Regions from separate parts of the Xanthomonas phaseoli pv. dieffenbachiae genome, predicted to be linked through region 1. Evidence: predicted binding sites of a transcription regulator. Region 1 holds the regulator's gene; each other region holds the start of a gene.

Region 1 (7,688 bases):
ACGCTGTCCAGGCCCAGTGCGGCCACTTCGATGGCCAGCGAAATGCGCGACAGCTCGCCGCCGGAGGCGACCTTGCGCAACGCACGCGGGGGTTGCCCGGCGTTGGCGGCGACCAGGAATTCCACCCGTTCGGCGCCGTTGGGATCGGGGCGGGCGCCCTCGTGCGGCTGCAGCTGGATCAGGAACTGCCCGCCGCCCATGCCCAACTCGCCGATCAACGCGGTGGTGGCGGCCGACAACGCCTCGGCGGCGGTGGTGCGGCTGTCGCTGAGCGCGCCGGCCGCACTGCGCCAGGCGGCGGTGGCGGTTTCGATGTGCTTGTCGAGCTGCTGCAGGCGCTCGTCGGCGCCGCGCAGGCTCTCGACCTCGGCAGCCAGATGATCGCGATGCGCGGCCAGCTCGTCCGGCGTGACGCGGTGTTTGCGCGCCAGGTCGTGCAGACGGCCGAGGCGGCGCTCCATCGCCTCGAATTGGGCCGGGTCGGCCTCCAGGTCGTCGCGCACGCGGTCGAGCAGGGCCAGCGCTTCCTCGATCTGGATGACAGCGCTGTCCAGCAGCGCGTCCACCTCGCCCAGGCGCGGTTCGTGCTCTGCCACGCGCGACAAATCGTGGCGGCTGTCCTGCAACAGGCCCAGGGCGCTGGCGCCGTCGTCGCCGTTGAGCTGCTGGGCGACGCTGTCGCAGGCGCCGATCAGCGCGGTGGCGTGGGCCTGGCGGCGGTGATTGACGTCCAGTGCGGCAATCGCGGCCGGGTCCAGGTCCTCGCGCTCCAGTTCGGCCAGTTGGTGCTCCAGGAAGCCGATCCGGTCGGAGACATCGCCCTGCGCCGACAGCGCATCGCGCTCGTCCAGCAGCGCCTGCCATCGCTGGCTGGCCTGGCGCACCTGCTCGCGCTGGGCGCTGTTGCGGGCATAGGCATCGAGCAGGGCGAGCTGGCTGTGCCGGGCCATCAGCGCCTGGTGCTCGTGCTGGCCGTGGATTTCCACCAGCTTGGAGGCCAGTTCGGCCAGCTGCGAGGAGGTGACCGGGCGGCCGTTGATCCACGCGCGCGAGCCACCGTCGGCGCGGATGATCCGGCGCAGCTGGCATTGCGCCTCGTCGTCGAGTTCGTTATCGGCCAGCCAGCCCAGCCCAGGGTGCTCGGCCGGCAGCTGGAACTCGGCCGACAGTTCGGCGCGCTCGGCGCCATGACGGACCACGCCGCTGTCGGCGCGCAGGCCGGACAGGAAGCCCAGCGCGTCCACCATCAGCGACTTGCCGGCGCCGGTTTCGCCAGATACCACGGTCATTCCCGGCCCGAATTCCAGTTCGGTGGCACGGACAACGGCGAAATCCTTGATCGAGAGGTGTCTGAGCATGAGGTCGAGTGTGAATGCTTTGGGGAAGCTTAGGGTGGCAGGGGCAGACGGGGAATCGGACGCTTGCCATCCCCGGGGCCAGACATTATCTATGCGCTGTCTCACCGGATGATCCCATGCGCGCGTCCCAGTCCCCAATGCTCGACCCCCGCGCCCGCCAGTTGCTGCGCACCCTGATTGCGCGCTACATCCGCGACGGCGAGCCGGTGGGCTCCAAGACGCTGGCCCAGCATGCGGGGCTGGATGTCAGCCCGGCGACCATCCGCAATATCCTGGCCGACCTGGAAGACGTCGGCCTGCTCAGCTCCCCGCATACCTCGGCCGGACGCGTGCCCACTGCGCATGGCTACCGGGTATTCGTCGACAGCCTGGTGCAGATGCAGCCGCCCGGCGAAGAAGAAGTGCGCCGGCTGCGCGCGGAGCTGGCCAGCGGCAACGGGACCCAGTCGCTGCTGGGCAGCGCCTCGCAGATGCTGTCGGCGATGAGTCATTTCGTCGGCGTGGTCAGCGCGCCGCGCCGCGAGCAGTTCGCGTTCCGGCATATCGATTTCGTGGCGCTGGATGCGCGCCGCGTGCTGGCGATCCTGGTGTTCGCCGACAACGAGGTGCAGAACCGCGTAATCGAGCCGCGGCGCGCCTACGAGCCAGCCGAGCTGGAACGGGTGGCCAACTACCTCAATGCGCAGTTTGCCGGGCGCGCGCTGGCCGATATCCGCGCCTGCCTGCTGCGCGAGCTGCGCATGGCCAAGAACGAGATGGAGCAGCTGCTGGCGCACAGCGTGGACCTGGCCAGCGAGGCGCTGGTGCCGGCCGATGCCGACGACATGGTGATGGCCGGGCAGACCCAGCTGATGGGCGTGCAGGACCTGTCGGACCTGGATCGCCTGCGCGAACTGTTCGAGGCCTTCGCCAGCAAGCGCGAGATCCTGCAGCTGCTTGAACGCACCATCCAGGCACCGGGCGTGCGCATCTTCATTGGCGAGGAGACCGGCATGGTGTCGCTGGAAGACGTCTCGCTGGTCACTGCACCTTACGCCGCCAATGGCCAGGTGCTGGGTGTGCTGGGGGTGATCGGGCCCAAACGCATGGCCTACGACCGGCTGATTCCGCTGGTGCAGACCGCCGCCGACGTGCTGGGCGCGGCCATGGAGTCGCCCGGCACGCGATAACCGGCATCGATCGGCGCGATGCTTTGCTTGAAACGCGCGCAGGCGCCCATATACGGGGTGACGTTGGGGCGGGCGTTCCGCTTGCCCGGGAACTGCACATGAACCAAGACCACCCCGAATTCGACTCCGAAGACCTGTCCCAGAATCCACCCGAGACCGATCCGCTCAAGGCCGAGATCGAATCGCTGCGCAGCGAGATCGCCCTGGTCAAGGCCGACGCCCTGCGCGAGCGCGCCGACCTGGAGAACCAGCGCAAGCGGATCGCCCGCGACGTGGAAAACGCGCGCAAGTTCGCCAACGAGAAGCTGCTCGGCGAACTGCTGCCGGTGTTCGACAGCCTGGACGCGGGGCTCACCGCCGCCGGCACCGAACCCAGCCCGCTGCGCGACGGCCTGGACATGACCTACAAGCAATTGCTCAAGGTGGCCGCCGACAACGGCCTGACCCTGCTCGATCCGGTCGGCCAGCCGTTCAACCCGGACCAGCACCAGGCGATCAGCCAGGGCGAGGCCGAAGGCATCGCGCCCGGCCACGTAGTGCAGGTGTTCCAGAAGGGCTACCTGCTCAACGACCGCCTGCTGCGCCCGGCGCTGGTAGTGGTCGCCAAGCACGACTGAACCGCAGCGCCGGCTGAACTGCCAGGCGCAGGCATGAAACACAGATGTGCGCCGGTGGCTTGAACACCTGCGCACCACCCCCACATCTCAGCCAGACCCGGCGTCGCCGGACACAGCTAAAGACTCATCAGGAGCGTATCCATGGGCAAGATCATTGGTATTGACCTCGGCACCACGAACTCGTGCGTGTCGATCATGGACGGCGGCAAGGCCCGCGTCATCGAAAACTCCGAGGGCGATCGCACCACGCCTTCGATCGTCGCCTACACCAAGGACGGCGAAGTGCTGGTCGGTGCCTCGGCCAAGCGCCAGGCGGTGACCAACCCGAAGAACACCTTCTACGCGGTGAAGCGCCTGATCGGCCGCAAGTTCACCGACGGCGAAGTGCAGAAGGACATCTCGCACGTGCCGTACGGCATCCTGGCGCACGACAACGGCGACGCCTGGGTGCAGACCAGCGATGCCAAGCGCATGGCGCCGCAGGAAATCTCCGCGCGCGTGCTGGAAAAGATGAAGAAGACCGCCGAAGACTTCCTCGGCGAGAAGGTCACCGAGGCGGTGATCACCGTGCCGGCGTACTTCAACGACAGCCAGCGCCAGGCCACCAAGGATGCCGGCCGCATCGCCGGTCTGGACGTCAAGCGCATCATCAACGAGCCGACCGCCGCAGCCCTGGCCTATGGCCTGGACAAGAACGGCGGCGACCGCAAGATCGCGGTGTACGATCTGGGCGGCGGTACCTTCGACGTCTCGATCATCGAAATCGCCGAAGTCGATGGCGAAAAGCAGTTCGAGGTGCTGGCCACCAACGGCGACACCTTCCTGGGCGGCGAAGACTTCGACAACCGCGTCATCGAGTATCTGGTCGATGAGTTCAACAAGGACCAGGGCATCGACCTGCGCAAGGATCCGCTAGCCCTGCAGCGCCTGAAGGACGCGGCCGAACGCGCCAAGATCGAGTTGTCGTCCAGCCAGCAGACCGAAGTGAACCTGCCGTACGTCACCGCCGATGCCTCGGGCCCGAAGCACCTCAACATCAAGTTGACCCGTGCCAAGCTCGAAGCGCTGGTGGAAGACCTGGTCAAGAAGTCGATCGAGCCGTGCCGCACCGCGTTGAACGACGCCGGCCTGCGCGCCAGCGACATCAACGAGGTGATCCTGGTCGGCGGTCAGACCCGCATGCCGAAGGTGCAGCAGGCGGTGGCCGACTTCTTCGGCAAGGAACCGCGCAAGGACGTCAACCCGGACGAAGCGGTGGCCGTGGGCGCCGCGATCCAGGGCGGTGTGCTGGCCGGCGACGTCAAGGACGTGCTGCTGCTGGACGTGACCCCGCTGTCGCTGGGTATCGAAACCATGGGCGGCGTGTTCACCAAGATCATCGAAAAGAACACCACCATCCCGACCAAGGCTTCGCAGACCTTCTCCACTGCCGAAGACAACCAGTCGGCCGTGACCGTGCATGTGTTGCAGGGTGAGCGTGAGCAGGCCCGCTTCAACAAGTCGCTGGCCAAGTTCGACCTGTCCGGCATCGAGCCGGCGCCGCGCGGCATGCCGCAGGTGGAAGTGTCCTTCGACATCGACGCCAACGGCATCCTGCACGTGTCGGCCAAGGACAAGAAGACCAACAAGGAGCAGAAGGTCGAGATCAAGGCCGGTTCGGGCCTGTCGGACGAAGAGATCCAGCGCATGGTCGCCGACGCGGAAGCCAACCGCGAAGAAGACAAGAAGTTCCAGGAGCTGGTGCAGGCCCGCAACCAGGCCGATGGTCTGATCCACGCCACCCGGACTGCGATCACCGAGCATGGCAGCAAGGTCGGCGGCGATGTGATCGGCAAGGTGGAAGCGGCGCTGTCGGATCTGGAGACCGCCATGAAGGGCGACGACAAGGCGCAGATCGAAGCACGCACCAAGACGCTGGAAGAAGCCGGCCAGTCGTTGTATGCAGCCGCTGCGGCAGCAGAGCAGGGCGGCAGCGCCGATGCGGCCAGCGGCAACGCGCAGGCCTCCAAGGCCGCCGACGACGTGGTGGACGCCGAGTTCACCGAGGTCAAGGACGACAAGAAGGCCTGAGTGGGGAATAGGGAATCGAGAATGGGAGGAGCGGTGCCGCGGCATCGCTCCTTCCCATTGTGTGACTCTCCCACTTTCGATTGCGATTTACCGAGGATGTGCGCTTTGAACGATTCCCGTTTCCCAATTCCCGATTCCCTGTCATGAGCAAACGCGATTACTACGAAGTGCTGGGCGTTGCCCGTGGCGCCAGCGACGAGGAGCTGAAGAAGGCGTACCGGCGCTGTGCGATGAAGCACCACCCGGACCGCAATCCTGGCGATGCGGCTGCCGAAGCGGCGTTCAAGGAATGCAAGGAAGCCTACGAAGTGCTGTCCGATGGCAACAAGCGGCGCGCCTACGACGCGCACGGCCATGCGGCGTTCGAGCACGGCATGGGCGGTGGTGGCGGGCCAGGTGGCCCGGACATGGGAGATATCTTTGGCGATATCTTCGGCAATATTTTCGGCGGTGGCGCCGCCGGTCCGCGCGCTGCGCGACGTGGTGCCGACGTCGGTTACGTGCTGGAACTGGATCTGGAAGAAGCCGTTGCCGGCATCGAGCGCCGCATCGAGATTCCCACGCTGGTCGAATGCGCGCCTTGCCACGGCAGCGGTTCGGAAGACGGCAAGGTCGAGACCTGCGGCACCTGCCATGGGCGCGGCCAGGTACGCATCCAGCGCGGTATCTTCGCCATGCAGCAGAGTTGCCCGCATTGCGACGGCCGCGGCACGCTGATCCAGAATCCGTGCAAGACCTGCCACGGCGCCGGTCGCGTGGAAGAAGACAAGGTGCTGTCGATCAAGGTGCCCGCCGGCGTGGATACCGGCGACCGGATTCGTCTGGCAGGCGAGGGCGAGGCCGGTCCGGCCGGCACGCCGCCGGGCGATCTGTATGTGGAAGTGCGCGTGCGCGAGCATGCGATCTTCCAGCGCGACGGCGACGATCTGCATTGCGAAGTGCCGATCCGCATTTCGCAGGCCGCACTCGGCGATACCGTCCGCGTGGCGACCCTGGGCGGCGAAGCGGAGATCCGCATCCCGGCCGAGACCCAGACCGGCAAGCTGTTCCGTCTGCGCGGCAAGGGCGTGCGTTCGGTGCGTAGCCGCAGCGAAGGCGATCTGTATTGCCGCGTGGTGGTGGAAACGCCGGTGAATCTCACCGCCGATCAGCGCGAACTGCTGCAGCAGTTCGAAGCCACGTTCACCGGTGAGGATGCACGCAAGCATTCGCCCAAGTCGGCCACCTTCATCGATGGCGTCAAGGGGTTTTGGGATCGGATGACGTCCTGACCCAGGCGGCGTGATGTCATGATGGCCCGGCGTGCGGCTTGCTGCACGTCGGGCTTTTTTTGGTTTTTCCCGGTAGGTCGCACGCGACGTGGCCGATGTGCGACGACGCTGCAGATGCAACGCGATAAGCGCGTGAGAATGGCCGGTCGGCGCATGCTTTTCAGCAACGCCTCGGGGTGGGATTTCCAGGGACATGCACGCACATGGCACCTGCGTTTTGGAGCATCGTCCGTGCCTTCAGACGCCACGCTGCTGCCCGCAATGCGAGCCAAAGCCATCCCTGATCGTGCATTCGGGCCCTTGGATTGCAGCATCGTCGATGCGTCTCAGCGTCTGACCTTGTGCAACGACGGTGTTGCCGATCGTGCTGCACTGGCGGCTTTGAGTCTCTGGCCTTGGTGTACGTGACCGAATGCGCGTGTTCAACAGTGCCGTGCCGGCGACATCGTTCGTCCACGACATCCTTGCAAGGTTGCGCGGATAATCGGTGCCATCCTTTCCAGCACGGCCGCCCGCATGAGCGATGCAACCGACAGCCACCTCGTCCATGGTCGCCGCCAGCGTCCGGACGGCCCTTCGCCGATCGATGTGATTTCGGTGCAATCGCAATTGGTCTACGGCCATGCCGGCAACAGCGCTGCGGTGCCGCCGTTGCGCGCCCTGGGGCTGCGTGTGGCCGAAGTGCCCACCACGTTGCTGAGCAACGCGCCGTTCTACGCGACCCTGCGCGGGCGCATCCTGCCGGCCGACTGGCTGGCGGATTTGTTGCTGGGCGCCACCGAACGCGGCTTGCCGCAGCGTGCCCGCATGCTGGTGTCCGGCTATTTCGGCAGCCTGGCCAACGGCGAAGCCTTCGCCGACTGGTTGGAGCAGACCTTGCCGCAGGCGCCGCAGCTGCGCTATTGCCTGGACCCGGTGATTGGCGACACGCACACCGGCCCGTATGTAGAGCCCGGGCTGGAGCGCGTGTTCGCCGAGCGTTTGCTGCCGCACGCCTGGCTGGTAACGCCCAACGCATTCGAGTTGGGGCGGTTGACCGGCCTGCCGAGTCTGCAGCAGGGCGATGCCATCGTTGCCGCGCGCGCGTTGCTGGCGCGGGGGCCGCAGTGGGTGCTTGCACACAGCGTGGCCGGTGCTGCGGGTGAGCTGGTGACCCTGGCGGTCAGCGATGCGGCGGTGTATCGCTGGGCCAGCCCGCACCTG
Region 2 (7,688 bases), 1.1 Mb from region 1:
TCGGCCACGATCAGCAGCGGCTTGCCGGCCTTGGCCACGCCTTCCAGCACGGGCAGCAGGTCACGCACGTTGGAGATCTTCTTGTCGTGCAGCAGGATGAACGGGTCGTCCAGGTCGGCCGACTGGCTCTGCTGGTTGTTGATGAAGTACGGGGAGAGGTAGCCGCGGTCGAACTGCATGCCCTCGACCACGTCCAGCTCGTTTTCCAGGCCCGAGCCTTCTTCAACGGTGATCACGCCTTCCTTGCCGACCTTCTGCATCGCTTCGGCAATGATGTTGCCGATCGACTCGTCCGAGTTGGCCGAGATGGTGCCGACCTGGGCGATCGCCTTGTCGTCGGTGGTGGGCTTGGAGATGTTCTTCAGCTCGACAACCGCAGCCTTGACGGCCTGGTCGATACCGCGCTTGAGGTCCATCGGGTTCATGCCGGCGGCCACGGCCTTGGCGCCTTCGCGGATCAGGGCCTGGGCCAGCACCGTGGCGGTGGTGGTGCCGTCGCCGGCGTTGTCGTTGGTCTTGGAAGCGACTTCCTTGACCATCTGCGCGCCCATGTTCTCGAACTTGTCAGCCAGTTCGATTTCCTTGGCGACGGAGACGCCGTCCTTGGTGATGGTCGGGGCGCCGAAGCTCTTCTCGAGCACGACGTTGCGGCCCTTCGGGCCCAGGGTGGCCTTCACGGCATTGGCAAGCACGTTGACGCCACGGACCATGCGGGTACGTGCGTCTTCACCGAAACGAATGTCTTTAGCAGCCATTGGTTGTTACTCCGGAAATTGGGAATGGGGAATGGGGAATCGGTCAATCAAGGGCGGATATCGGGGCTGGGCGGGATGGCGAGGGCGCTGGCCGCTCTACCGATTCCCAATTCCCTACTCCCGATTCCCGGCGCATAGCGCCTGATCAGCTGATGACGGCAAGGATGTCGTCTTCGCGCAGCACCTTGTACTCGACGCCTTCGGACTTGTAGCTGCTGCCGGCGTACTGGCCGTAGATGACCTTGTCGCCAACCTTGACCACCGGCGCGCGCAGGCTGCCGTTGTCCAGCGGCTTGCCGGCGCCGATCGCGACGACTTCACCCTTGGTGGACTTTTCCTTGGCGGAGTCCGGAATCACGATGCCGCCGGCGGAAACTTCGTCGGCTTCGATCGGCTTGACTACAACGCGGTCGTGAAGCGGCTTGATGCTCATAGAGAAGACCTCTTAAGTGTTTGATTGGCCTGGAAATTATCGGCGATGTTAGCACTCGCACATGACGACTGCCAGCACAGCGTGCGGAAAAAACCCGACAGAGCGGGTGCGGGCCAGAGATTGTGCTGCGTGGGCGGCTTTCAAGGCCTGGCGGCAAAAATTTTTCGACAGCGGCGGTCTCGGCCAGAGGCCACTGCGAGTGCGGCGCGGGCCCAGGGACAATGCACGGCCATGCCTGTTGACCGCGATTGACGCGCTGCCGATGGCCCAGAGCCGGAAGGCATGCCGGGGCGGCGGCGCTGAATGCCTTGCTGCCACCGCAGGCCCGCGCGTTTCCGCCACGCTCTAGAAATGGAACCAGGTTCCATCGCTTGTCATGCGCGCGCCTTACAGTCGGGAACGCATTCCCCGATCACAAGGAGCTGTCGATGAGGTTGCCGTCCCGTTTCGTGTCCCTGCGTTGCACCCTTCCGCTGGCCTGCGCGTTTGCGCTCGGCGCCACCTCCGCCAATGCCGCGGTCTTCATCAACGAACTGCACTACGACGACGCGGGCGCCTCCGGCGACAGCGGCGAAGGCGTGGAAGTGGTGGCCACCGCCGGCGAATCGCTGAGCGGCTATCGCATTTACCTGTACAACGGCGCCGCCCCCGGTGCGGCAGTGGTGTATGCCAACACGGCGGTGCCGGCAGGCACGGTGGTGAGCTGCGGCAGCCAGGTGCGTATCGCCACGGTGAGCTACGCCAGCAACGGCGTGCAGAACGGCCCCAACGATGGCGTGGCGCTGGTCGACCCCAACGGGCAGTTGGTGCAATTCCTCAGTTACGAAGGCGCCATCACCGGCAGCGGCGGTCCGGCGGCCGGCGTGACCAGCCAGAACCTGCCGGTGAGCGAGAGCAACAGCACCGCGGTCGGCAGTTCGCTGCAACTGACCGGCACCGGCAGCAGCGCGGCCAACTTCAGCTGGGCCGGCTCGGCGGCGCAGACCTTCGGCGCCTGCAACCGCGGCCAGACCTTCGCCGGCAGCGACGGCGGTGGCAGCACCGGTGCGCCCACCATCAGCAGCACCACACCGACGCAAGGCGCCACCGGCTTCCCGGCCGCCGGCGATCTGGCCGTGGGCTTCAGCGAAGCGGTGACGCTGGGCAGCGGCGCGTTTGCGCTGAGCTGCGCCAGCTCCGGCAACGTGGCACTGACATACCCGACCAGCGGCACCCGCTTCACGCTGTCCACCAACACTGCCCTGGTCGGCGGCGAGCGCTGCGCGTTGGCCATCACCGCCAGCGCCATCCGCGATGCCAGCGGCCTGAGCCCGGCCGCCAACCAGTCCATCGCCTTCACCGTGGCCACCGCCAGCGGCGGCGCCACCGGCTACTACTCGCGGGTGAACACCACCAGCCCCAGCCAGCTGCGCTGCTCGCTCAACACCACCATTCGCGGCCACACCGTTTACCCGTACAGCGGCAGCGGCACCAGCACCTGGACCATCCTGGAAATGGCCGACGAGGATCCCAACAACAGCGGCCGCATCCTGGACGCCTACCGCAACCGCAGCTACGCCAAGGTCAGCGACCGGGCCGGCACCGGCAGCGGACTCACCTACAACCGCGAGCACACCTGGCCCAACTCGCTGGGCTTCGGCAGCGCCACCGGCGACCGCGGCCTGCCGTACGCGCCCTACACCGACACACACATGCTGTACCTGACCGACACCAGCTTCAACGCAGACCGTGGCAACAAGCCCTATGCCACCTGCACCAGCAGCTGCGGCGAGCGGGTGACCGAAGTCAACGACGGCAGTGGCGGCGGCAGCGGGCGTTACCCGGGCAATTCCAACTGGGTCCGCACGCCGGACGGCAACAGCGGCACCTTCGAGGTGTGGGGCCGGCGCAAGGGCGATATGGCGCGCGCGGTGATGTACATGGCGATCCGCTACGAAGGCGGCACCGATGCGGCCAGCGGCCAGTCCGAGCCGGACCTGGAGCTCACCGACGACCGCAGCAAGATCGTGCAGACTTCGTCCTCGCCCGCCTACATGGGCCTGCTGTCCACGTTGCTGGCCTGGCACCAGGCCGATCCGCCGGACGATGCCGAGCGCGCCCGCAACGAGGTGATCTTCAGCTTCCAGGGCAACCGCAACCCGTTCGTGGATCACCCCGAATGGGCCACTGCCAGCCTGTTCAACTCGGCCAAGCCGGCCAGTTGCCAGTTGGCCAACTGAGACCGGCTCACCTATGGCGCGCGCACCGCCAGGCGGGAGTGGACGGCGCGCTCGGAGCCGCACTGTACGCGTGGCACCTGCCCGATTCCGGGCCCCCGCGCGCACCCGCCTGGCGGTGCGCGCAACCGGGTTGCCAATTGGTCTGGACTACCCCGGCGGGGCGAGAGAGGCGCAGGCCGGGGCGGTCGCGTGAGTCGGCTTGTCCACCAACCCGTGATCCCGGGGGCCAATGCAGACGGCGCGTGTCGCCGGCAGGCACCACGCCCTTGATCCACCCCCATCGACCGAACCCAGGTAGCGCCCTGCCATGCACGGCAGGGCGCGAGTGAATCGCACACCCCCAACGCGCAGCGCGCCGACCGTGAGTTCGCTTGAGCCCGCCCCCCCCCCGCCCGGGCCCACGAAGTTAACGTCTTGTTCCGGAATCGGCGGTCGATCCCCCGCAAACAGGGGATTACACTGCCAGGTCCAATGAGCGCACCTTCCCTCCATTTGCTATTGAGCACCTGCCCGGATGCCGATAGCGCCGAGCGCATCGCGCAGGCCTTGCTCGAGGAACGGCTGGCCGCCTGCGTCACCGTCCTGCCCGGCGTGCAATCGCTGTACCGCTGGAAAGGCGCGATCGAGCGCAGCACCGAGGTGCAGTTGCTGATCAAGACCTGGGACGACTGCCTGCCCGACGCCATCGCGCGGCTGCAGGCCTTGCATCCGTATGAACTGCCGGAGGCGGTCGCTGTCCAAGCCAGCGCCGGGCTGCCGGCGTATCTCGATTGGGTCCGGGCCGAAACCCGCAAGGAATTCCGACGTCCATGAAGTCTCTGTCCCGCTGGATCGCCCGCTGTGCGCTCCTGGCCGCCCCCTTGCTCGCCGCGCCGCTGGCGGTACTGGCGCCCACCCCCGCGCAGGCCGCCGTGACCGAAGCCGACCTGCTGCCAGTGGACCAGGCCTTCGCGCTGAGCGCCACTGCCGACAGCCGCGACCGCATTGCGCTGAATTGGAAGATCGCACCGGGCTACTACCTGTATCGCCATCGCATCAGCGTCAAGTCCGGAAAGGGGTTTGCCGCGGGCGAACTGGCGCTGCCAGAAGGCGAGAGCAAGCACGACGAGTTCTTCGGCCAGGTGCAGACCTACCGCAAGCAACTGCAGGCCACCCTGACCGGCAAGGCCGACCCGGCGGTGCAGACCGCCGTCCTGCAGGTGCAGTACCAGGGCTGCGCCGATGCCGGCGTGTGCTATCCGCCGCAGCGGCGCGAAATCCGCGTCGACCTGCCCGCGGCCGACACCACCGGGGCGCAGGCCACCGCTGCGCCACGCGAAAACCTGGGCGCGCTGGTGCCACGCAGCGCCACCGGCCCGCGCCTGTTCGGCGCCCCCGGCCAGACCGCCGGCATGGACGCGTTGCCGCTGCCGGCCGAGCAGGCGTTCAACTTCGAAGCCATCGTCGGCGACGGCAACAGCCTGCTGCTGCGCTTCACCCCGGCGCCGGGCTATTACATCTACCGCGACCGCACCTCGCTGGCATTGGAAGGGGCCGGCGGCGTGCGCCCCGGGCTGCCGCGCTGGCCGCAAGGCAAGGCCCATCGCGACGAACACTTCGGCGATGTGGTGGTGTATTTCGACCAGGCCGAAGTGACCTTGCCGCTGCTGCGCGACCACCCCGATCCGGCCCACGTGACCCTGGTGGCCACCTTCCAGGGCTGCCAGACCGACGGCATCTGCTATCCGCCGATGACCCGCCGCGTCGCCCTCGATGTACCGGCCGGCACCGTGTCGCCGCAGAACCAGGCGCAGGCTGCGCCATTGATGATTTCGCCACTGGCCGCCGGCCAGGCACCGGTCGAGCCCGGGCCGGCTGCCAGCACTGCCGGCCCGGTCGCCGATGCCTCGGCCGGCAATCCGGAGCGCACGCCACCGCCGCATACCGACAAGGGCCTGCTGGGCATGCTGGTGCTGGCCCTGCTGGGCGGGTTGGTGCTGAACCTGATGCCCTGCGTGCTGCCGATCCTGTCGCTGAAGGTGCTGGGCCTGGCGCACAGCGGCGAAAGCCGCAGCCATGCGCGTCGCCATGCCATCTGGTACTCGCTGGGCGTACTGGTGTCCTTCGCCGCCGTCGGCGGGCTGGTGATCGGCTTGCGCGCCGCCGGGCAGGCCGCCGGCTGGGGCTTCCAGCTGCAGCAGCCGTGGTTCGTCGCGGCGCTGGCGTATCTGATGTTCGCGGTGGGGCTGAGCCTGTCGGGCGTGTTCACCTTGGGCACCAACCTGGGCGGCATCGGCCAGTCGCTGGCCGCGCGCAACGGGCCGCTGGGCGACTTCTTCACCGGCGTGCTGGCCTGCGTGGTCGCCAGCCCCTGCATCGCGCCGTTCATGGGCACGGCACTGGCCTACGCCTTCACCGCGCCCGCGCTGCTGGCGATGCTGGTGTTTCTGGTGCTGGGCCTGGGCCTGGCGCTGCCGTTCCTGCTGATCGGCTTCGTTCCTTCGCTGGCGCGGCGCCTGCCCACCCCCGGGGCGTGGATGGAAACGCTCAAGCAGGTGCTGGCGTTCCCCATGTATCTCACCGCGATCTGGCTGCTGTGGGTCTTGGGCAAGCAGCGCGGCGTGGATGCGCTGGCCTTGATGCTGGTCGGCGCCACCCTGCTGGCCCTGGGCTTGTGGTGCTTGGAGCGCAGCCGCTGGAAGAGCCACCGCCTGGGCATGGGCCTGGCCACGGCGATGCTGGTGCTGGCACTGGTGCCGGTGGTCGCGGTCACGCGCCTGAGCCTGCCGGCAGCCACCGCGGCAGATGGCGTGGTGGCGTTCTCGCCGCAGTTGCTGGACCGCCTGCGTGCCGACAACCGCGTGGTCTTCGTCAACATGACCGCCGACTGGTGCGTAACCTGCAAGGCCAACGAAAAGAACGTGCTGAGCAGCGCCGAATTCCGCGACGCGTTGCGCCGCGTCGACGCGGTCTACATGAAGGGCGACTGGACCAATGTCGATCCCGCCATCAGCACCTTCCTGGACCAGCATCAGGCCGTCGGCGTGCCGCTATACGTGGTCTACGGCCCCGGCGCCCCGCCGGCGATCCTGCCGACCGTGCTGACCGGCGCGATTACCGAAGATGCCTTGCTGCGCGCAGCGCGGTGAGGCGCGTCTTCGCTGCCACTGGCGACCTCGGCGGCAGCCTGTTGGCGGGCTAGCTCGAAGATTTTGCGCACCATGTAGACCGGCGCCTGCGCCATCAGGCGTATTGCGACACGTCCAAGCGCGAGGTCGGCCCCTGTTGGCCGGTGCCTGCGCGTCCGGCGCTCCGCAGATCTGACTGGCCGTGCCCGCATGGGGCAGGCGCGGCGCCAGGCTGCGCGCGGCGTCGCCTGTTCGGTGTTCCTGACACCTCCAGAACCCGGATGCATGCGATGCATCGCGGGCAACAGCGGCCGCGGCCTGCACGGCGGGCAGTTGCATGAGGCGAGGCAGCGGACGGGATCGATCGCGCCGATCGCCCTCCCCTGGCACGCCGGCCCCGCTCGGCCAGGTGCCGCGTTGCTGGCGCCTGGATCTGCGCGCAGATCGCAGCCTGCCGCAGCGTCGCCTCCTGCGCCGTTGCCACGAACAAACCGGGCACTCACCGAATTGCTGCCACCGGCACAACATTCTGACGCCCGACAGGAGAGGATGCCGACAACAACCGTTGCCGCTGGACGGCCGGGACGGCGCCGCATCGCACCAGGCGCAGACGCTGCTCCGCATGCGCAGGGCCGGCTGCCGGTTCCGCTCGCAGCGGCCTGTGGCTATTCAGGCCCGGCAGCATGACCTCCGGCGCAGGATTGCCCGCCACCATTAGCGCCCCAGCCAAACCATTCGAATTTTAAAACAATCGTTTTAAACAGACCTAAGTTCGTCGAACTGGACAGCATCGGCGACATCGCGCAGACTTCCGGCCTTTCCGCTCTTCCGGATCCCATGGCCCATCTGCTGCTGTTGCATGGCCCCAACCTCAACCTGCTCGGCACCCGCGAGCCGGAGGTTTACGGGCGTACCACGCTGGCGCAGATCGACGCGGCCCTGGTGGATCGCGCGCAAGCGGCCGGGCACGTGCTGCACTGCCTGCAGTCCAATGCCGAGCACGTGCTGGTGGAGCGCATCCACGCCGCGCGCGAGGACGGCACCGCCTACATCCTGATCAACCCGGCCGCCTTCACCCATACCTCGGTAGCGCTGCGCGATGCGCTGCTGGGCGTAGGGCTGCCGTTCGTGGAAATTCATCTGTCCAACCCGCACGCGCGCGAGCCGTTCCGGC
Region 3 (7,688 bases), 2.5 Mb from region 1:
ATATCGCGCCAGGCCGCCGCGAGGTGGTATTGGCCGATGGCAGCACGCTCGGCTACGACATGCTGCTGCTGGCCACCGGCGCCACCCATGCCTATTTCGGTAACGACCAATGGGCCGAACACGCCCCTGGCCTGAAAACGCTGTACGACGCACTGGTGCTGCGGCGCAAGCTGCTGCTGGCCTTCGAACGCGCCGAAGCCGAATCCGACCCTGCCGCACGCGCTGCCTGGCTGAGCTTTGCCGTGGTCGGCGGCGGGCCCACCGGCGTCGAACTGGCCGGCACCCTGGCCGAAATCGCCCGCCACACGCTCAAGAACGAGTTCCGCCATATCGACCCACGGCAGGCGCGCGTGCGGCTGGTCGAAGCCGGTCCGCGCGTACTGCCCTCGTTTCCGGAAGATCTCACCGCCAAGGCGCGCAAGCAGTTGGAACGTCTGGGCGTGGAGGTGCACACCGGAACTCCGGTCACGCAGATCGATGCATTGGGCTACCAGCTCGGCGACACCTTCGTGCCGGCACGCACGGTGGTGTGGGCCGCCGGCGTGGCCGCCTCGCCACTGGCGCGTACGCTGGGCGTACCGCTGGATCGCGCCGGCCGCGTGCTGGTCGAGGCCGACCTCAGCGTACCGGGCCACCCGGAAATCTTCGTCGGCGGCGATCTGGCGGCGGTGCAGCAGGACGGCCGCCCGGTGCCGGGCGTGGCACCGGCCGCCAAACAGATGGGCAAGCACATCGCCAAGGCGATCCGGGCGCGGCAGCGCGGCCAGACCGCGCCGACGTTCCGCTACCAGGACTACGGCAACCTGGCCACGATCGGCCGCATGGCCGCCATCGTGCATGTGGGCAAGCTCAAGCTGTCCGGCATCGTCGCCTGGTGGTTCTGGCTGGCTGCGCACGTGTACTTTTTGATCGGCTTCCGCAACCGCTTCGTGGTGCTGGTGAACTGGGCGATGGCGTATTGGAGCTACCAGCGCGCCGCACGCATCATCTTCGGTGGCGCCACCGACGACCCTCCACCCAGCAGCAAGGACGGCTGACAGCGGCGCAGGCCGTGCGATGCTGTGCGGCCTGATTCGACGACCCGATCGTGGCAACTGTCCTGTTCCTGCTGGATCTGCTGGGCACCTTCGTATTCGCCCTGAGCGGCGCGACCGTGGCGGTGCGCAACCGACTGGACCTGTTCGGCGTGCTGGTGCTTTCCTGCGCGGCAGCGGTGTCCGGCGGCATCGTGCGCGATGTGCTGATCGGCGCCACCCCACCGGCCGCGCTGGTGCAGCCGCAGTATCTGCTGGTGGCCTGCCTGGCCGGCCTGGCCGGGTTCTATTGGCATGCAGCGGTGGAGCGCCTGCGCAATCCGGTGCAACTCTTCGATGCGGCCGGGCTGGCGCTGTTTGCGGTCTACGGCACCAGCAAGGCGCTGGACTATCACCTCAGCCCACTGAGCGCGACGTTGCTGGGCATGCTCAGCGGCATCGGCGGGGGCATCGCGCGCGATCTGCTGGTGGCGCGCACGCCGGTGGTGCTGCAGGCCGAACTGTATGCGGTCGCAGCGCTTGCCGGTGGCGGGCTGGTCGCGATCGGGCACGTCTTGCATGTGCCGCAGGCCTGGTCGTTGGCGACCGGTGCCGGCGTGTGTTTCGGCCTGCGCTTCATGGCCATCCGCTACGGCTGGCATCTTCCTGTGGCGCGCTTGCCGGAATAGCCAAGCGGTCGCCACGCGCGACAATCAAGCACCGCCAGCCACGCACTGCATGGCCGCCAGGCAGGCACGAACCAGTCCTGCATTTGCCAAAGAGCATGGCTGCCAGTGCGAGCACGCCGCGCATGCCGGATCCGAGGCTGCTTATCGTGCATGGCCAACGCAACGAACAGCGACAGGTTCCTGTTACGCAACGCACGCGCTGCCATCACAGCTCGCTGGCGACCTGGATCAGCGAACCGCGATGCAATCGCCGCGTCCGGCCAGGCACGCAGGCCCACAGGCGCGACAGAATCGGGTACCGACCACGCGCCTGGGCAATCAAGACATCGCCAACACCACACAAGCAAACGGCCCGGAAAACCGGGCCGTTTGTGCAACACCTCGCGCGAGCCCGACAGAATCAGGCGACGAACAGCGCCTTCATCTTCTTCAGCGCATTCGCTTCAATCTGGCGGATGCGCTCGGCCGACACGCCGTATTCGTCTGCCAGTTCCTGCAACGTCACCTTGGAATCGGAATCCAGCCAACGGCGCTTGACGATGTCGCGCGAACGCGCGTCCAGGCCCGCCATGCCTTCGCGCAGCAGCTGCAGCTGGTTGTCTTCGCTGTCGTGACGCTCATACGCCTGCGAGGGGTCTTCCTCATTGGCGACCAGGTAGCTCACCGGCGACGGCGGGCCGTGGTCGTCGTCTTCGTCCGACGACGCGTCGAACCCGATATCGCGGCCGGACAGGCGCGATTCCATCTCCATCACTTCACGCTCGGAGACGTTCAGGTCCTTGGCAACCGCCGTCACTTCCGACGCATTGAGCCAGCCCAGGCGGGTCTTGGACTTGCGCAGATTGAAGAACAGCTTGCGCTGCGCCTTGGTCGTGGCGACCTTGACGATGCGCCAGTTCTTCAGGATGAACTCGTGCATTTCGGCACGGATCCAGTGCACCGCGAAGCTGACCAGGCGCACGCCCATGTCAGGGTCGAAGCGCTTGACCGCCTTCATCAGGCCGATATTGCCTTCCTGGATCAGGTCGCCCAGCGGCAGGCCATAGCCGTTGTAGCCGCGGGCCACATGCACCACGAAGCGCAGGTGGGAATGGACCAGCTCGCGCGCGGCGTCCAGGTCCAGCTCGTCGCGGAAGCGACGGGCCAGATCCTGCTCCTCATCGACCGACAGCACCGGGATCTGGTGCACGGCACCGATGTAGGCGTCCAGCGAACCGAGCGCACTGGGAATCGGGAGATTGTTTGCCACAAGGGCAGTCGAGGTAGTCTGGTTCATAGGCACCATCTTAGCAGTCGAACTATTGGACTGCCGGGTACAGAAAGAGTTCCCAGCATTCCATTTACAGAACGTTCGGGCTTTTGGTAGCGCTGGTGTTCTACAGCCCGGCACCCCAAATTCGGGGCATACGGTATCACCAAGCCCCTGTGCAAACCGTGACAACTTGGTTGCGCAACGGGATGCCGCCAGCGTCGTTCAGGCGCCGGTGGAGGTCGTGTCCAGCGCGCTACGCGGCGGCAGCGACCAGTCGATCGGGCTCAGACCTCGCCGCCGCAGATGGTCGTTGGTCTTGGAAAAATGCTGGCAGCCCAGGAAGCCGCGGTGTGCCGACAGCGGCGAAGGATGCGGCGCCTTCAACACCCGGTGGCGCGCCTGGTCGATGACCTTGCCCTTAGACTGGGCGTAGCTGCCCCACAGCAGGAACACCAAGCCTTCGCGCTCGCGATTGAGGGTTTCCACCACATGATCGGTGAAGCCTTCCCAGCCCTTGTTCTGATGCGCGCCGGCGCGGCCCTGCTCCACCGTCAGCACGGCATTGAGCAGCAGCACCCCCTGGCGCGCCCAGGGCATCAGGTAGCCGTGATCCGCCCGCGCCAGACCCAGATCGTCCTGGATCTCTTTATAGATGTTGAGCAGCGACGGCGGCACCGGCACGCCGGGCAGTACCGAGAAGCACAGCCCATGCGCCTGGCCTTCGCCGTGATACGGGTCCTGGCCCAGGATCACTACCTTGACCTGCTCGAACGGGGTGGCGTCGAAGGCGGCAAAGATCTGCGGGCCGGGTGGAAACACCCGCGCCCCGGCCGCCTTGCGCTGGCGCAGGAACGCCGACAGCTCCTGCATCTGCGGGCGCAGCAGCCAGTCGCCCACCTTTGCCTTCCACGACGGTTCCAGCTGGATGCGTCCTTCCCCTTCCGTCATAGCGTGACAGCCTGATCCTCCAGGCGTGCCAGGCGCAGCTGGAACAGCACCTTGGTCACCAGCAGGCGCTCTTCGATCGGTTTTTGCACCAGATCGTTGGCACCGGCGCGCAGCAATTCGGATTGATTGCGCGGGTTGGTGTCGCCGGTCATCACCAGCACCGGCAGGCGGCGCTTGCCGTAGGCGAAGTCGATGCGGATACGCTCGACCACGTCGCGGCCGTTGAGCTCGCCCTTCAGGGTCACGTCGGTCAGCACCACATCGATGCGGCGCTCGGTGCGGCCCAGCGATTCGGCGGTGAGTAGCGCAAAGGCATCTTCGGCGGTGAGCACGTGCACCACTTTCAGGCTCTGGCGTTCGAGCATGCGCTTGGTCGCCTCGGCCACCACGCGGCTGTCTTCGATGTAGAGCACGGTCGCGCCCACGACCGGCTCGGGCTGCACGTAGCCGCGGATGAACGTCGCCAGGGCTTCATGGCCCAGCGCCTTGTCGAAATAATCGGTGACGTACTCGGTGAAACGGCGCTCCACCAGATGCTGCTGCGCATCGCCGGAGACCACGATCACCGGCACATAGGCCTGCCCGGCGGTTTCGCGCACGCTGCGCGCCAGGGTCAGGCCGTCGCCATCGGGCAGCGACAGCGAGGTGGTGACAAGATCCACCGCGCCGGCTTCCAGCGCCTGCCGCGCTTCGGCAATGTTGGAACAGCCGATCACCTGCACATTGGGCAGGTCGCGCTTGAGCACGTCGGCAATCAGCTTGCGCACCAACTTGGAACCATCGACCACCATCACGCGCGGCGCGTCGCTGATCAGGTGTTTGAGATCTGGTGGATGCATGGCAGGCCTCAGGTCTCGGTAGGACGGGTCTGGCGAAGGAAATGGCCGGTCACCAGCCAGGCACCCAACCAACCCAGGACTAAGGTGCCGACCAGCACCATCGCAGAATGCAACAGATCCAGCCCGTGCAGGGTAAAAGAACTGCCGTAGCTGTCGGCCAATGTCGCCAACGGCGCACGCAATGCCAGGCCCGAGGCCGCAATCAGAGCGAGCGCGACAGCACCGGCACCGAGTCCGTACCACGCGCCCAGATACAAAAACGGGCGACGGATGAAGCCATCGCTGGCGCCGAGCAACTGCAGCACGCCGATTTCTTCGCGCCGCGACTGGATGTCCAGCCGCACGGTGTTGCCGACCACCAGCACCGCACCCATCCCGAGCAGGGCAGACAACACCTGGACCAGGCGCTCGCCGAAGTGCAACCAGCCATCCAGGCGCTTGCGCCACAGCGCATCGTGCTGCACCTGATCGGTTTGCGGCAGCGCCTGCAGTGCACTGGCCAGCTGCGCGTCGTCGGTCGCGTCGGCGGGGGTGACGATCAACAGGGTCGGTAGCGGGTTGTCGCCCAGCGCATCGGCAGCTTCATCGAGCTTGGCGCTCTCGCGCAGCTCGGCCAAGCCCTGCTCCGGCGTGCGCAGCGTGACCTTGGCCACATCCGGGCGTGCACGCAACTCGCCGGCCAGCGCCTGCGCCGCATCGGCGGCCACGTCGACCTTCAGGAACAGATTGATCTCGCGCGACTGCTGCACGCTGCCGGCCAGCAGCTTGACGTTGTCCAGCGCGATCGACAGCCCCAACGGCAGGGCCAGCGCCAGGGCCATCACCACGATGGTCAACAACGTCGCCCACGGCTTGCGCATCGCACGGCCCAGGCTGAAGGCGATGCTGTGCAGGTGGTGGTCGATCCAGACGCCGAACCGCGACGGCGCGACGGTTTCGGTATTGGCGGGCTTGCTCATTCGGCCAGGTCCTGCGGCGAGATGTCGTCGACCAGGCGGCCGTGATCCAGGATCAGCACGCGCTTGCGCATCTGCTTGAGAAGCGCCAGGTCGTGGCTGACCACCAGCACGCTGGTGCCACGGGCCGGGAGTTCGGCGAACAACTGCATGATTTCCGCCGCCAGTGCCGGATCGAGGTTGCCGGTGGGCTCATCGGCCACCAGCAGCCGCGGTTCGCCGACGATGGCGCGCGCGATGCCCACGCGTTGCTGCTCGCCGGCCGACAATTGCGACGGCAGGGCTTTTTCGCGGTGGGCCAGACCGATGCGCTCCAGCGCCGAGCGCACGCGTTTGCCGATCTCGGCACGCCGGGTGCCGCGCAGGATCAGCGGCAAGGCCACGTTCTCGGCGATGCTGCGGTCGTTGAGCAGACGGTGGTCCTGATAGACCGCACCCACCTGGCGCCGATGCAGCGGAATCTGCCGGCCACGCACCTTGAGCAGGTTGCGTTCGCCCAGCAGCACCGCGCCCTGACTCGGGCGTTCGCTGAGGTGGATCAATTTGAGCAGGGTACTTTTGCCGGCGCCGGAGTGGCCGGTCACGAACAGCATCTCGCCATCGGCCACTTCGAAGCTGACATCGGTCAGCGCCTGGTGGCCACCGGCGTAGTGCTTGCTGACGTTGTCGAAACGCAGGACGGTCATTCAGCGATTATGCCGGAGCGCCAGTGCTTGCGTCGCATCGCCGATGCGCGGCGATGCGATCAGTGCCGCAAATGATCAGTTGCCGGAGACAAGCGAACGCAGTCGGCGGCCGATGCGGCTGAGCAGCGAGGGGCTGCCCGGCGGCTTGGCGGCGGCACGCACCGGCTTGGCCACCACCTGGGTGGGCTTGCGCGGTGCGGCAGGTGCGGCAACCGGCGTGGAGGCCACTGCCGGCTCGGCACCCTCGACCGGACGACCGTTGCGACGACGCCGACGCTTGCGTGGTGCGCGCTCGGCATCGGCCGCGATGGTGGACGACGCTTCCACCGCTGCAGCGGCAACCACCGGTGTTGCGCTCGGTGCAGACGTCGCAGGCGCCTGCCCTTCCACGCGCGGCTTGCGACGCGGACGCGGCTTGCCATCGGCACCGGCGCCATCGCGGCGACCACCGCCACTGCCGCTGCGCGACCCGCCACCGGGACCACCGCGTCCGCCACCGCGACGCTGTTCTTCGGCGGCACGCTGCTCGCGCGCTTCGCGGAAGATCGTGCCCACGCTGTCGCCCGCGTCGTCATCGGCCTCCTCGCCTTCCACCGGCACGCGTGGCGCACGCGGCAGCGGCGTCAGCAGTTCGGAGGTCACCGGCTCGACCGGGATCTTCTGCTCGATGTAGGCCTCGATGTCCGGCAGGCTCATCGCATAGCGTTCGCAGGCGAAGCTGATCGCATCGCCCTCTTCGCCCAACCGCGCGGTGCGGCCGATGCGGTGGACGTAGTCTTCGGCGTCGAACGGCAGGTCGTAGTTATAGACGTACTTCACGCCGTCGATATGCAAGCCGCGCGCGGCCACGTCGGTGGCCACCAGGATTTCAAGCTGGCCTTTCTGGAAGCGGTTGAGCAGCGATTCGCGCTTTTTCTGCGGCACATCGCCCGACAGCACGCCGACCCGGTAGCCATGGCGCTCCAGGGTGCGCGCCACGCGCTCCACGAACGCCTTGGTGTTGACGAACACCATGGTGCGCGCGCCTTCACTGCGCGACAGCAAGCCCAACAGGAGCGTCTGCTTCTCTTCGTCGGACGGGAAATAGATGCGCTGGCGCACCCGCGCGGCGGTGATGCTTTCGGTTTCGACGACCAGCTTTTCCGGCTCGTTCATGTGCTCGTAGGCCAGCTCCAGCACCCGGTGGCTGAGCGTGGCCGAGAACAACAACGTCTGCCGGGTGCCGCGCTCGGGCATGCGCCGCAGCAGGAAGCGGATGTCCTTGATGAAGCCCAGGTCGAACATGCGGTCGGCTTCGTCCAGCAC

Evidence for each region. The regulator HrcA, encoded in region 1, represses chaperone genes, less so after heat shock. The targets are predictions, from matches to a motif close to TTNGCACTCNNNNNNNNNGAGTGCNAA.
Region 2: the regulator HrcA is predicted to act here: its motif matches at 1,237-1,263, upstream of FLG15_RS02280 (co-chaperone GroES).
Region 3: the regulator HrcA is predicted to act here: its motif matches at 2,989-3,015, upstream of rpoH (RNA polymerase sigma factor RpoH).

Annotation. Positions count from the first base shown of each region.
Region 1 covers NZ_CP041380.1:1,606,429-1,614,116, forward strand. The annotation lists gene recN (DNA repair protein RecN) at 1-1,358, opposite strand, end outside; gene hrcA (heat-inducible transcriptional repressor HrcA) at 1,496-2,527, shown strand; gene grpE (nucleotide exchange factor GrpE) at 2,626-3,144, shown strand; gene dnaK (molecular chaperone DnaK) at 3,286-5,214, shown strand; gene dnaJ (molecular chaperone DnaJ) at 5,358-6,485, shown strand; gene pdxY (pyridoxal kinase) at 7,002-7,688, shown strand, end outside.
Region 2 covers NZ_CP041380.1:479,989-487,676, reverse strand. The annotation lists gene groL (chaperonin GroEL) at 1-755, opposite strand, end outside; gene FLG15_RS02280 (co-chaperone GroES) at 901-1,188, opposite strand; gene FLG15_RS02275 (endonuclease) at 1,617-3,407, shown strand; RNA gene FLG15_RS02270 (sX9 sRNA) at 3,412-3,486, opposite strand; gene cutA (divalent-cation tolerance protein CutA) at 3,879-4,220, shown strand; gene FLG15_RS02260 (protein-disulfide reductase DsbD family protein) at 4,217-6,535, shown strand; gene aroQ (type II 3-dehydroquinate dehydratase) at 7,352-7,688, shown strand, end outside.
Region 3 covers NZ_CP041380.1:4,241,102-4,248,789, forward strand. The annotation lists gene FLG15_RS18915 (NAD(P)/FAD-dependent oxidoreductase) at 1-1,037, shown strand, start outside; gene FLG15_RS18920 (trimeric intracellular cation channel family protein) at 1,088-1,702, shown strand; gene rpoH (RNA polymerase sigma factor RpoH) at 2,103-2,978, opposite strand; gene ung (uracil-DNA glycosylase) at 3,177-3,902, opposite strand; gene FLG15_RS18935 (response regulator) at 3,899-4,741, opposite strand; gene ftsX (permease-like cell division protein FtsX) at 4,750-5,700, opposite strand; gene ftsE (cell division ATP-binding protein FtsE) at 5,697-6,383, opposite strand; gene rhlB (ATP-dependent RNA helicase RhlB) at 6,459-7,688, opposite strand, start outside.